DNA from 3 places in the Nocardia sp. JMUB6875 genome. Region 2 is predicted to be linked to each of the others. Evidence: riboswitches for the same ligand, from Rfam matches in the RefSeq annotation. Region 2 holds a riboswitch; each other region holds the start of a gene.

Region 1 (3,267 bases), on a different contig from region 2:
CGCCGAGGATCTCGGCGGGGTTCTCGAAGAAGTGCAGGAACAGCTTGTGCGGGCGGTCGCCGACATCGCGAATGGCCCACTGCTCCAAGGTGTTGCAGATCATGTCGACCTGCTTGGAGTGCCGGCGCGCGGCCTCGGAGCCCTCGTCGTAGTCGATGTCCTCGGGATCGACGATGACCTCGATGGTCGGCGAGTGGTCGAGCTCGCGCAGCTCCAGGGGCGTGAACTTGGCCTGGGCGGGACCGCGGCGGCCGAACACGTGCACTTCCAGGGCCTTGTTGGCCTTGAGGCCGTCGTAGACGTTCGGCGGGATCTCGGTCGGCAGCAGTTCGTCACCGGTCTTGGCCAGCACGCGTGCCACGTCGAGGGCGACGTTGCCGACGCCGAGCACGGCGACCTTCTCGGCGTCCAGGGGCCAGGTGCGCGGCACGTCGGGGTGTCCGTCGTACCAGGACACGAAGTCCGCGGCGCCGTAGGAGCCGTCCAGGTCGATGCCCGGAACCTCCAGGGCGCGGTCGGCATTGGCGCCGGTGGAGAAGATGACCGCGTCGTAGAACTGGCGCAGGTCCTCGAGGGTGATGTCGACGCCGTAGTCGATATTGCCGAGCAGGCGGACCTGATCCTTGTCGAGGACCTTGTGCAGCGCGGTGATGATGCCCTTGATGCGCGGGTGGTCCGGCGCGACGCCGTAGCGGATGAGGCCGAAGGGCGCGGGCATGCGCTCGTACAGGTCGATGCTCACCCCGGTGAAACCGGCCGGGGTGTCGGACTTCATCAAGGCGTCGGCGGCGTAAATACCGGCCGGTCCTGCGCCCACGATCGCAATGCGTAGCGGGCGGGTCGCTGCACTCTGTTCGGTCATTCTTCCGCGCACCCTTTGGGTCGAAACTAACTTGCCGTCTGAACTTAGCCGTCGTTCTTAGCTTAGGCTAAGTTGACGCCCTGGCCTCGGCGACCTCCATTGGCCCCCGACGCTGCAGCGTTGCTGCGTTGTCCTGCTATTCCCGCCGGGAGGGCGGAAATTCTGCTGATTCTATCGATGGCGCACGGCACCCCCTGCGCGCGGGCGGTGAAACTGCCGGAATGCCAGGCATGATCTACCCATGAGCGACGCCGAGGAGACAGTGGAGCAGCAGACCCCGATCCCGATCGATCAGAACGAAACCCGGAGCATGTGGCCGTTCCTGGTCGCCGCCGGTGTCATCGCGGTGGTGATCCTGGGCATCGTGATCGCCACGCTGGTCTCCCCGGTTGAGAACAATGTCACAGATCGCGATCGGCTCGCGGTCGCGGCGGGTGAGTTCATCAAGTCCCGTAGCGAGACCGGCAAATACGTTCCGGCCGTGGCCTGCAAGGGATTCGACGAGAACAACTCGCCGCTGAAGATCGCGGGCTCGACCGGCTCGAGCATCAACTTCGACAAGCTGGGCGACCCGGTCGTCGACGGCGACAAGGCCACCGCGCCGGTCACCTACAGCGTCGACGGCGCGCAGTCCACCTCGACTTGGCACTTCGTCAAGGAGAATTCGCGCTGGTTGGTCTGCAATTCGTGACAAGGTCCGAAGTCGCGGCCGGGGTTTGACACGGCGGCAGTTTTTTCGGCACTCTCATCCCAGGTCATGAGTACCAGCGCCAAGCCCCGGCTGGCTGGTCGGCAACCCTCCTCCGCGGTGGGGTGCTCCGGGTGACGACCTGGCCACGCATCGAGCACGCGGTGCGGCAAGTGCGGATTCACAGGAGGTACAGGTGAACTACGCGGGTGACATCACGCCGAAGCAGGCGTGGGAGTTGTTGCGCGACAATCCGGATGCGGTGCTGGTGGATGTCCGCACCGACGCGGAATGGCGATTCGTCGGGGTGCCCGACACCAGCGGCATCGGCCGGCCGACCGCGTTGATCGAATGGGTCGACGCCACCGGCACGCCCAATCCCCGCTTCGTGGACCAGTTGAAGCAGGCGCTCGCCGATCGCCCGCAGGATTCGGACGCGCCGGTGCTGTTCATCTGCCGCTCCGGCCAGCGCTCGATCGGGGCGGCCACCGCCGCCACCACCGTCGGCATCACCCCGTCCTTCAATGTGGTGGACGGCTTCGAGGGTGCGCTGGACGCCCAAGGTCATCGCGGCAGCACCGGCTGGCGCGCCGACGGACTTCCGTGGAGGCAGTCATGATCACCGGTGGCTCTTTCGACAAGCCGCTGCCCGAGGGCGTCGGCCCGGCCACGCAGGCCGTGCGCGGCGGCACCCGCCGTTCCGGTTTCGACGAGACCTCCGAGGCGCTGTTCCTCAATTCGGGTTTCGTCTACGAGAGCGCCGAGGCCGCCGAGGCCTCGTTCACCGGCGATATCGAGCACTTCGTCTACTCCCGCTACGGCAACCCGACGGTGGCCATGTTCGAGGAGCGGCTGCGCCTGATCGACGGTGCGGAAGCCTGTTTCGCGACCGCGTCGGGCATGTCGGCGGTGTTCACCGCGCTGGGCGCGCTGCTGTCCGCCGGTGACCGACTGGTCGCGGCGCGCAGCCTGTTCGGCTCCTGCTTCGTGGTGGCCAACGAGATCCTGCCGCGCTGGGGCGTGGAGACCGTCTTCGTCGACGGCGAGGACCTGGACCAGTGGGAGCAGGCGCTGTCCGTGCCCACCCAGGCCGTCTTCTTCGAGACCCCCTCGAACCCCATGCAGACCCTCACCGATGTGCGCGCGGTCTCCGATCTCGCGCACGCGGCGGGCGCGAAGGTGGTGCTGGACAACGTCTTCGCCACCCCGCTGCTGCAGCGCGGCTTCGATCTGGGCGCGGACATCACCGTCTACTCGGGCACCAAGCACATCGACGGCCAGGGCCGTGTGCTCGGCGGCGCGATCCTGGGACCGCACGACTACATCGACGGCCCGGTGAAAAACCTCATGCGCCACACCGGTCCGGCCCTGAGCCCCTTCAATGCCTGGACGCTGCTCAAGGGCCTGGAGACCATGCCGCTGCGCCTGCGCCAGTCGGTCGACTCCGCCCTGAAGATCGCCCAGTTCCTGGAGTCGCATCCGGCGGTGGCCTGGGTCAAGTACCCCTTCCTGTCCTCGCACCCGCAGTACGAGCTGGCCAAGCGCCAGATGTCCGGCGGCGGCACGGTGATCACCTTCGAGTTGAAGGCCACCGAGAACGAGGCCAAGAAGCGCGCTTTCGAGGTGCTCAACCGCCTGCGCATCATCGACATCTCCAACAACCTCGGTGATGCCAAGACGCTGATCACCCACCCGGCCACCACCACGCACCGCGCGA
Region 2 (3,267 bases):
CGCTGCTGGCCGACCATGAGCGCGCGGTGGAGGCGGGGCGCGTCACCGCGGGCGACGTGGCGGCTTGGGGGGAGATCGTCGACATGCTCGCCGGGGTGCTGACGGCGCCCGTGGTCGAACGCTCGGTGCGGTGAACCACCGCCGCTGCGGGAGTGCGAAGTTCGGTGCGACCTGGCAGGTGGGCGGTGGTGCCGCTACCGTTGATGGTCGTGGATACCACGGCAGCGGCCCTCGAATCGCCCACTCGCCCGCGGTGGCTCGGCGTCGGGCTACCGCTGCTGGCGGGCGGCGCGGTGGCGGGTGGGTTGGCGCTGCTGCACTTCCGGGATCCCCATCAATCGGGTGCGTACGGGTACTGCCCGTTCTATGAATTGACCGGATGGTGGTGCCCGGGCTGCGGCGGGCTGCGCGGACTGCACAACCTCACCGAAGGCCACATCCTCGACGCCATTCACAGCAATGTGCTGCTGCTGCCGCTGATACTGGGCTTCATCGCCTGGTGGGGAACCTGGCTGCGGCGCGGCTGGCGCGGCAATCCGACGCCGCCGCGACTACCGCAGGTCCTGCCCAAGTCGGCGATGTGGATCGCGCTCGCCTTCCTCATTGTCTTCACCGTTGTGCGGAACACGCCGTGGGGAAGTTGGATAGCGCCGGTTTAGGCGGGGCATGCTCTGCGTATGAGCTCACTGAAGGAACGCGTGCGCGAGAAGCTGGTCCGTCAGCTCGCCGAGGACGGGCCGCCGGATCCGGATCAGGACGACACCCGGCAGGTCTCGGTCCAGGACGACCTGGACCTGCTGGACGCCGTGGCCGATGACGATCCGCTGATCGAAGAACTCGCGGCCCGATACCTGGTGGCGTAGCTCAGAATCCGCAGGGCGCCGCGCCCTCGGCCGAACTGCCGAACGGGCGGGTCTCCGGCACCGGGTTCCAATGTCCCTCGGTGCGGGCGTAATTCCAGCTCGGGCCGTTCTCGACCAGGGTGGAGACGGCGTCGATCAGCCGGTCCACGTCGGCGGCCGTGGTGCCCAGGCCGATGCTGGCGCGCAGGGCGGCGTCGACACCGAGGCGGGCAAGCAGCGGGTGCGCGCAGAAACGGCCGTCGCGCACGCCGATGCCGTGCTCGGCGGAGAGGTAGGCGGCGACCTGACCGGGCTCGAACCCGTCGATGGTGAAGGCGACAATGCCGACGGCGTCGGTGCTGTCGCGGAAGACGCGCAGGAAGTTCACGCCCGGAACGGTTTTCAGGCCGTAGCGCAGCCGGTGGGTCAGGTACTGCTCGTGCTCGATGACGGTGGTCTCGTCCAGCTCGGCGAGGGCGTCGCAGGCGGCGGCCAGGGCCGCGACGCCGAGCACGTTCGGCGAACCGGCCTCGTGCCGCTGCGGGGCCGGGGCCCAGTCGACGCCGTCGGTGGTGACCGAGCGGACCGCGCCGCCGCCGGCCAGGTACGGCTCGGCCGCGTCCAGCCAGTCGCGGCGGCCGACCAGGACGCCCGCGCCGAACGGGGCGTAGGCCTTGTGGCCGGAGAAGGCCAGGTAGTCGATGCCGGTGGTCTGGAGATCGATGCGGCGGTGCGGGGCCAGCTGGGCGGCGTCCACCAGGATGCGGGTGCCGCACTGGTGCGCGATCCAGGCCAGCCGCTCCAGCGGCAACAGTTCACCGGTCACATTGGAGGCGCCCGTAACCGCGAGCAGCGCAGCGGGTTTCGAGCACAGCTCGGCGACCAGGCGCTGGATGGTCTCCTCGATGGTGTCGGCGACCGGCACGACCCGGCGGCCGTTACGGGTCCAGGGCAGGAAGTTGGCGTGGTGCTCGACATCCAGCACCACGGTGTCACCGGGAACACACGAGGCCAGCAGGTTCAGCGAGTCGGTGGTGTTGCGAGTGAACACCACGACCTGGTCGTCGGCCGCGTTCAGGAACCGGGAGACCGAACCGCGGGCGGACTCGTAGCAGTCGGTGGAGACCCGGGAGGCGTAGCCCGCGCCGCGGTGCACGCTGGCGTAGAACGGCAGCAGCTCGGCGACCCGGTCGGTGACCTGCTTCAACGCGGGTGCGCTGGCGGCGTAGTCGAAGTTGGCGTAGCCGATCGTCCCGCCCTGAACCAGCGGCACCCGCAGGTCACAGCCGGAAACGGTGGCGAGGGGGGCACAGGTCTGTTCGGCGAATGCGGTCATCACGAAATCCCATCGGGTTCATGGACACGCGATCGGTGAGAGAGGTCGATCGAGAGTCCGCGCTTGCCGCACCCGGTCGGGCGACGGCCCGGTCGTCACCCGGAGCACCCCACCGCGGAGGAGGGTTGCCGACCAGCTAGCCGGGGCTTGACGCTGGTACTCATGACCTGATTTGAGAGGTTGGCAGATCGGCTCGGGTGTTGTCAACCCCGGCCCGGGCTGTGATGAACGGCACGGGTGTCCCGGAAAAATCATCCGAAAGTTGGATCGGGTGGGCCGCAAAGTTCGAATCGCGAGATCGTTGCTGAGGCGTACGGTTGGAGGGAAAGTTAGGGTAGCCAAAGTGGGGTGCCCCGGAGTTGATCACGAGGAGCGCGACCATGTTGGACACCAGCACCCCGTTCTCGACGCTCATTCGCACCGCGACCGAGCAGCAGCACAACGAGGCGGAGCACTCCACCTTCATGCGCGACATGCTCACCGGGCAGCTCGGCGTCGACGCCTTCAATCGCTACACCGGCCAGCTCTGGTTCGTCTACGAGGCGCTCGAAAAGCATTCCGCCGCACTGGCTTCCGATCCGGTCGCGGGTCCGTTCGTCAAACCCGAACTGGCGCGGCTGGCCGCGCTGGAGGCCGATCTGACCTATCTCGGCGGTGCGGACTGGCGCGACGAGCTGATCCCGCTGCCCGCCACCGCCGCCTACGCCGCGCGCATCGAGGAGTGCGCGAGCGAGTGGCCCGCCGGTTACGTCGTGCACCACTACACCCGCTACCTGGGCGATCTCTCGGGCGGCCAGGTCATTCGCGGCACCGCCGAGAAGCTGTGGAACCTGCCCAAGAAGGGCGACGGCGTGCGGTTCTACGTCTTCGACGACATCTCCAATCCGGCCGCGTTCAAGCGCGAGTACCGCGAGGCCCTGGACCAGCTTCCCCTTGACGGTTCGGAGGTCGATCGCGTGCTCGACGAGGCGCGACTGGCGTTCACGATGAACACCGATCTGTTCCGTGAACTGGGCGCGGAGTTCAGCGCGCGGAACTGAAAACCCCTAGCCCAGGCGGCCGTCGGTCCCGTTCATCAGGCGGGTCGGC
Region 3 (3,267 bases), on a different contig from region 2:
GCGGTAGGTCAGGTGCGCGATGCGCCGGGCGATGCCCATGCCGGCCATGGGCGCGCGCCCGGTGCCGTGGTAGTCGCCGCCCTGCCAGTCCGGATCGGAGGTGATGGCGGCCTGCTGGGTGGTCTGGGTGCCGATCTGGTCGGCGGTGGCGCGCGCGCCGACCGCCAGCACCAGGGCCGCGCCGACCCGCTCGGGGCTGCCGACCATCCACTCCAGCACCCGCATGCCGCCCATGGAGCCGCCGATGGCGGCGGCCAGGCGGTCGATGCCGAGCAGATCGAACAGCTTGCGCTCGGCGGTCACCTGATCGCGGATGGAGATCGCGGGAAACCGTGAGCCCCAAGGCTTTCCGTCCGCCGCCAGCGAGGCCGGGCCGGTGCTGCCCTTACAGCCGCCCAGCACATTGGTGGCGATGACGCACCACTCGCGGGTGTCGATCGGCGCGCCCGGGCCGACGATGCCGTCCCACCAGCCGGGCTGGTTGTGGTGCACGTCGGCGGGGCCGACCACATGCGAGTCGCCGGTCAGCGCGTGCTCCACGAGCACCACGTTGTCGGCGTTCGCGGAGAGTTCGCCCCACCGCTGCACGGCCAGCGTCACGTCGGGAATGACGGCCCCGGACTCGAGCTCCACATCCCCGATGGCAATGGTCCCGAGCGTCCCGTCGGGCGGCGGGAGCAACAACTCGGCCGCGTGACGGGACGTCCTCGATTCGATGTTCACGGTCAACTTGCCGCCGCCGTCAGGCCCGCGCGCAGATCCGCCAGGATGTCGCCGATGCCCTCGATGCCCACCGCCAAACGCACCAGACCAGGCGTGACACCGGAAGCCAGTTGCTCGGCGGGTGTCAGCTGCGAGTGCGTGGTGGAAGCCGGGTGGATGACGAGCGAGCGCACATCCCCGATGTTAGCGACATGGCTGTGCAGCACCAGCGCCTCCACGAACTTCTTGCCCGCGTCCACGCCGCCGGCCAGCTCGAAGGAGACGATGGCGCCGACGCCCTTGGGTGCCAGCTGTTTGCCGCGCTCGAACCAAGGCGAGCCGGGGAGCCCCGCGTAGTACACCTTCTCGACGCCCGGCTGGCCCGAGAGGAACTCCGCGACGGCCTGCGCGTTGGCCACGTGCCGCTCGATCCGCAGGCTCAGCGTCTCGATGCCCTGCGCGATGAGGAACGCGTTGAACGGCGACACCGCAGCGCCCAGATCGCGCAGCAGCTGCACGCGCGCCTTCAGGGCGAAGGCGGGTGCGCCGAGGTCGGCGAAGACCGCGCCGTGGTAGCTGGGATCGGGGGTGGTGAAGCCCGGGAACCGGGACTCGCCCGCCTCGTTCTTCACCGTCCAGTCGAAGGCGCCGCCGTCCACGATCACGCCCGCGACCGCGGAACCGTGCCCGCCCAGGTACTTGGTGGCCGAGTGCACGACGATGTCCGCGCCCAGCTTCAGCGGCTGGATCAGGTACGGCGTGGCGACGGTGTTGTCCACGATCAACGGCACGCCCGCGGCGTGCGCGACCTCGGCGATGCCGGGAATGTCGAGCACCGAGCTGCTCGGATTGGCAACGGTCTCACCGTAGAACGCCTTGGTGTTCGGTCGCACGGCCGCGCGCCACTGCTCGAGATCGTCGGGGTCGGAGACGAAGCTGACCTCGATGCCCAGCTTGGGCAGCGAGTAGTGCAGCAGGTTGTAGGTGCCGCCGTAGAGGTGCGGGCTGGCCACGATGTGGTCGCCCGCCTCGGCCAGATTCAGGATCGCGTAGGTCTCCGCCGCCTGCCCGGAGGCCAGCAACAGCGCCGCGACGCCGCCCTCGAGGGCGGCGATGCGCTGCTCGACCGCGTCCTGGGTGGGGTTCATGATGCGGGTGTAGATATTGCCCGGCTCGGCGAGACCGAACAGCGCGGCGGCGTGATCGGTGTCGCGGAAGGCGTAGGACGTGGTCTGGTAGATGGGCAGGGCGCGCGCTCCGGTGGCCGAATCGGGCGCCTGACCGGCGTGAATCTGCTTGGTCTCGAAGGACCAGTTGGCCGGGTCGAGGGTGTCGTCAGCCGCAACGGCCGCGGACGCGGTCGAGTCACTCATGGGTTCTGCTCCAAAAACAAGGTCGCCGAATGGCGGAAGTTTGACGTTATCGAGAAGCGAATGGGCTTCGACAACAACACATTTCGGTAGACCTCCTGGTTGCGCTTGCGTTCGTCCTTCGAACGCCCGGTCTGCACCCGGAGCACCCCACCGCAGCTGGAGGGTTGCCGATCAGCAAGCCGGGGCCTTAACGCTGATGCTCTTGACCTGTTGCGAGATTCTAACGGGCCGACGCGGTCGCTTCGGAAGTGGGGCTCGCCACACCGGATACGCAGCAGACGCGGCGGAATTCGTGGAAGGCGGCCAGCACATTGTCGGCCAGCGCACGCGCGGTATCGGCGTTGGTGCAGTCCGGGAACTCGGATTCCTCGTCGAACTCGCACTCCATGCCCACCCGCATGATGCTGTGCCAGGTGGCGGCGATCAGGCGCACCGTCAGGTGGTCCTCGGGCACCTGCAGGCGTTCGGCCAGCACGTCGGTCATGGCGCGGGTCTTGGTGTCGGCCGATTCCATGCTCAGCGCGCGCACCGCGACGCTCTCGCGTGAGATGCGCTGCATTTGCTGGAACCAGCGGAAGGGCACCGGCGCATCGGATTCGATGATCTGGTCCACGACCGAGAGGAAGGCGTCGAGCAGCGCCTGCAATTCATCGCCGGTGATGGGCTGGGCGCGCAATGCCTCGGCGAGGACCCGGCCCATGCCCTCGATGGGGGCGATGACGATCGCCTCTTTGCTGTCGAAGTACCGGTTCACCGTGCGCGGCGAGACGTCGGCGGCGTCGGCGATCTGTTCCACCGTGGTCGCGTCGAAGCCCTGCTCGTCGCACAGTCGCAGCGCCACGTCGATGATTCGGTCCCTGGTCTGCTGCTTCTTGCGTTCGCGCAGGCCGGGGCGGTGTTCACGGACGCCGGGGCGGTGACGCGAGATCACACCGATGTGACTTGACAACTCCGACATGCCTCCATCTTAAGCCGTTAACGGTCCGTCCTGTCCCATTATGACAACTGTCGCAGTGCGACAAATTTCCCTTGACGCCAATTGTCGGTGGGGGCCACTATGGTTGAGCTGTCTTCGAACTCCAAGAGGAGAAGCTCATGACCGTAGCGCCGGACGCTCTCGGTACAGACGAAAAAGCAAGTCCCGCAAAAGATTCCGCGACTCCAGCAAAAGACTCCAGGCGCTGGTTCGCAC

Evidence for each region. A riboswitch is a leader RNA that binds a small molecule or an ion and turns the genes downstream of it on or off. The one in region 2 is predicted to bind S-adenosylmethionine.
Region 1: linked by a shared signal. The riboswitch ahead of ACAM49_RS12820 (rhodanese-like domain-containing protein) and the one ahead of ACAM49_RS04260 (aminotransferase class V-fold PLP-dependent enzyme) in region 2 are both predicted to bind S-adenosylmethionine.
Region 3: linked by a shared signal. The riboswitch ahead of ACAM49_RS06850 (bifunctional o-acetylhomoserine/o-acetylserine sulfhydrylase) and the one ahead of ACAM49_RS04260 (aminotransferase class V-fold PLP-dependent enzyme) in region 2 are both predicted to bind S-adenosylmethionine.

What each region holds. Positions count from the first base shown of each region.
Region 1 covers NZ_BAAFGR010000040.1:8,441-11,707, forward strand. Annotated here, with positions in the region: gene ACAM49_RS12810 (FAD-dependent oxidoreductase) at 1-862, opposite strand, end outside; gene ACAM49_RS12815 (hypothetical protein) at 1,104-1,553, shown strand; SAM riboswitch class IV at 1,616-1,732, shown strand; gene ACAM49_RS12820 (rhodanese-like domain-containing protein) at 1,747-2,169, shown strand; gene ACAM49_RS12825 (O-succinylhomoserine sulfhydrylase) at 2,166-3,267, shown strand, end outside.
Region 2 covers NZ_BAAFGR010000010.1:9,067-12,333, forward strand. Annotated here, with positions in the region: gene ACAM49_RS04245 (TetR family transcriptional regulator) at 1-134, shown strand, start outside; gene ACAM49_RS04250 (DUF2752 domain-containing protein) at 210-659, shown strand; gene ACAM49_RS04255 (hypothetical protein) at 678-863, shown strand; gene ACAM49_RS04260 (aminotransferase class V-fold PLP-dependent enzyme) at 865-2,178, opposite strand; SAM riboswitch class IV at 2,233-2,346, opposite strand; gene ACAM49_RS04265 (heme oxygenase (biliverdin-producing)) at 2,559-3,218, shown strand.
Region 3 covers NZ_BAAFGR010000017.1:16,602-19,868, forward strand. Annotated here, with positions in the region: gene ACAM49_RS06845 (homoserine O-acetyltransferase) at 1-684, opposite strand, end outside; gene ACAM49_RS06850 (bifunctional o-acetylhomoserine/o-acetylserine sulfhydrylase) at 726-2,075, opposite strand; SAM riboswitch class IV at 2,172-2,283, opposite strand; gene ACAM49_RS06855 (TetR/AcrR family transcriptional regulator) at 2,296-3,033, opposite strand.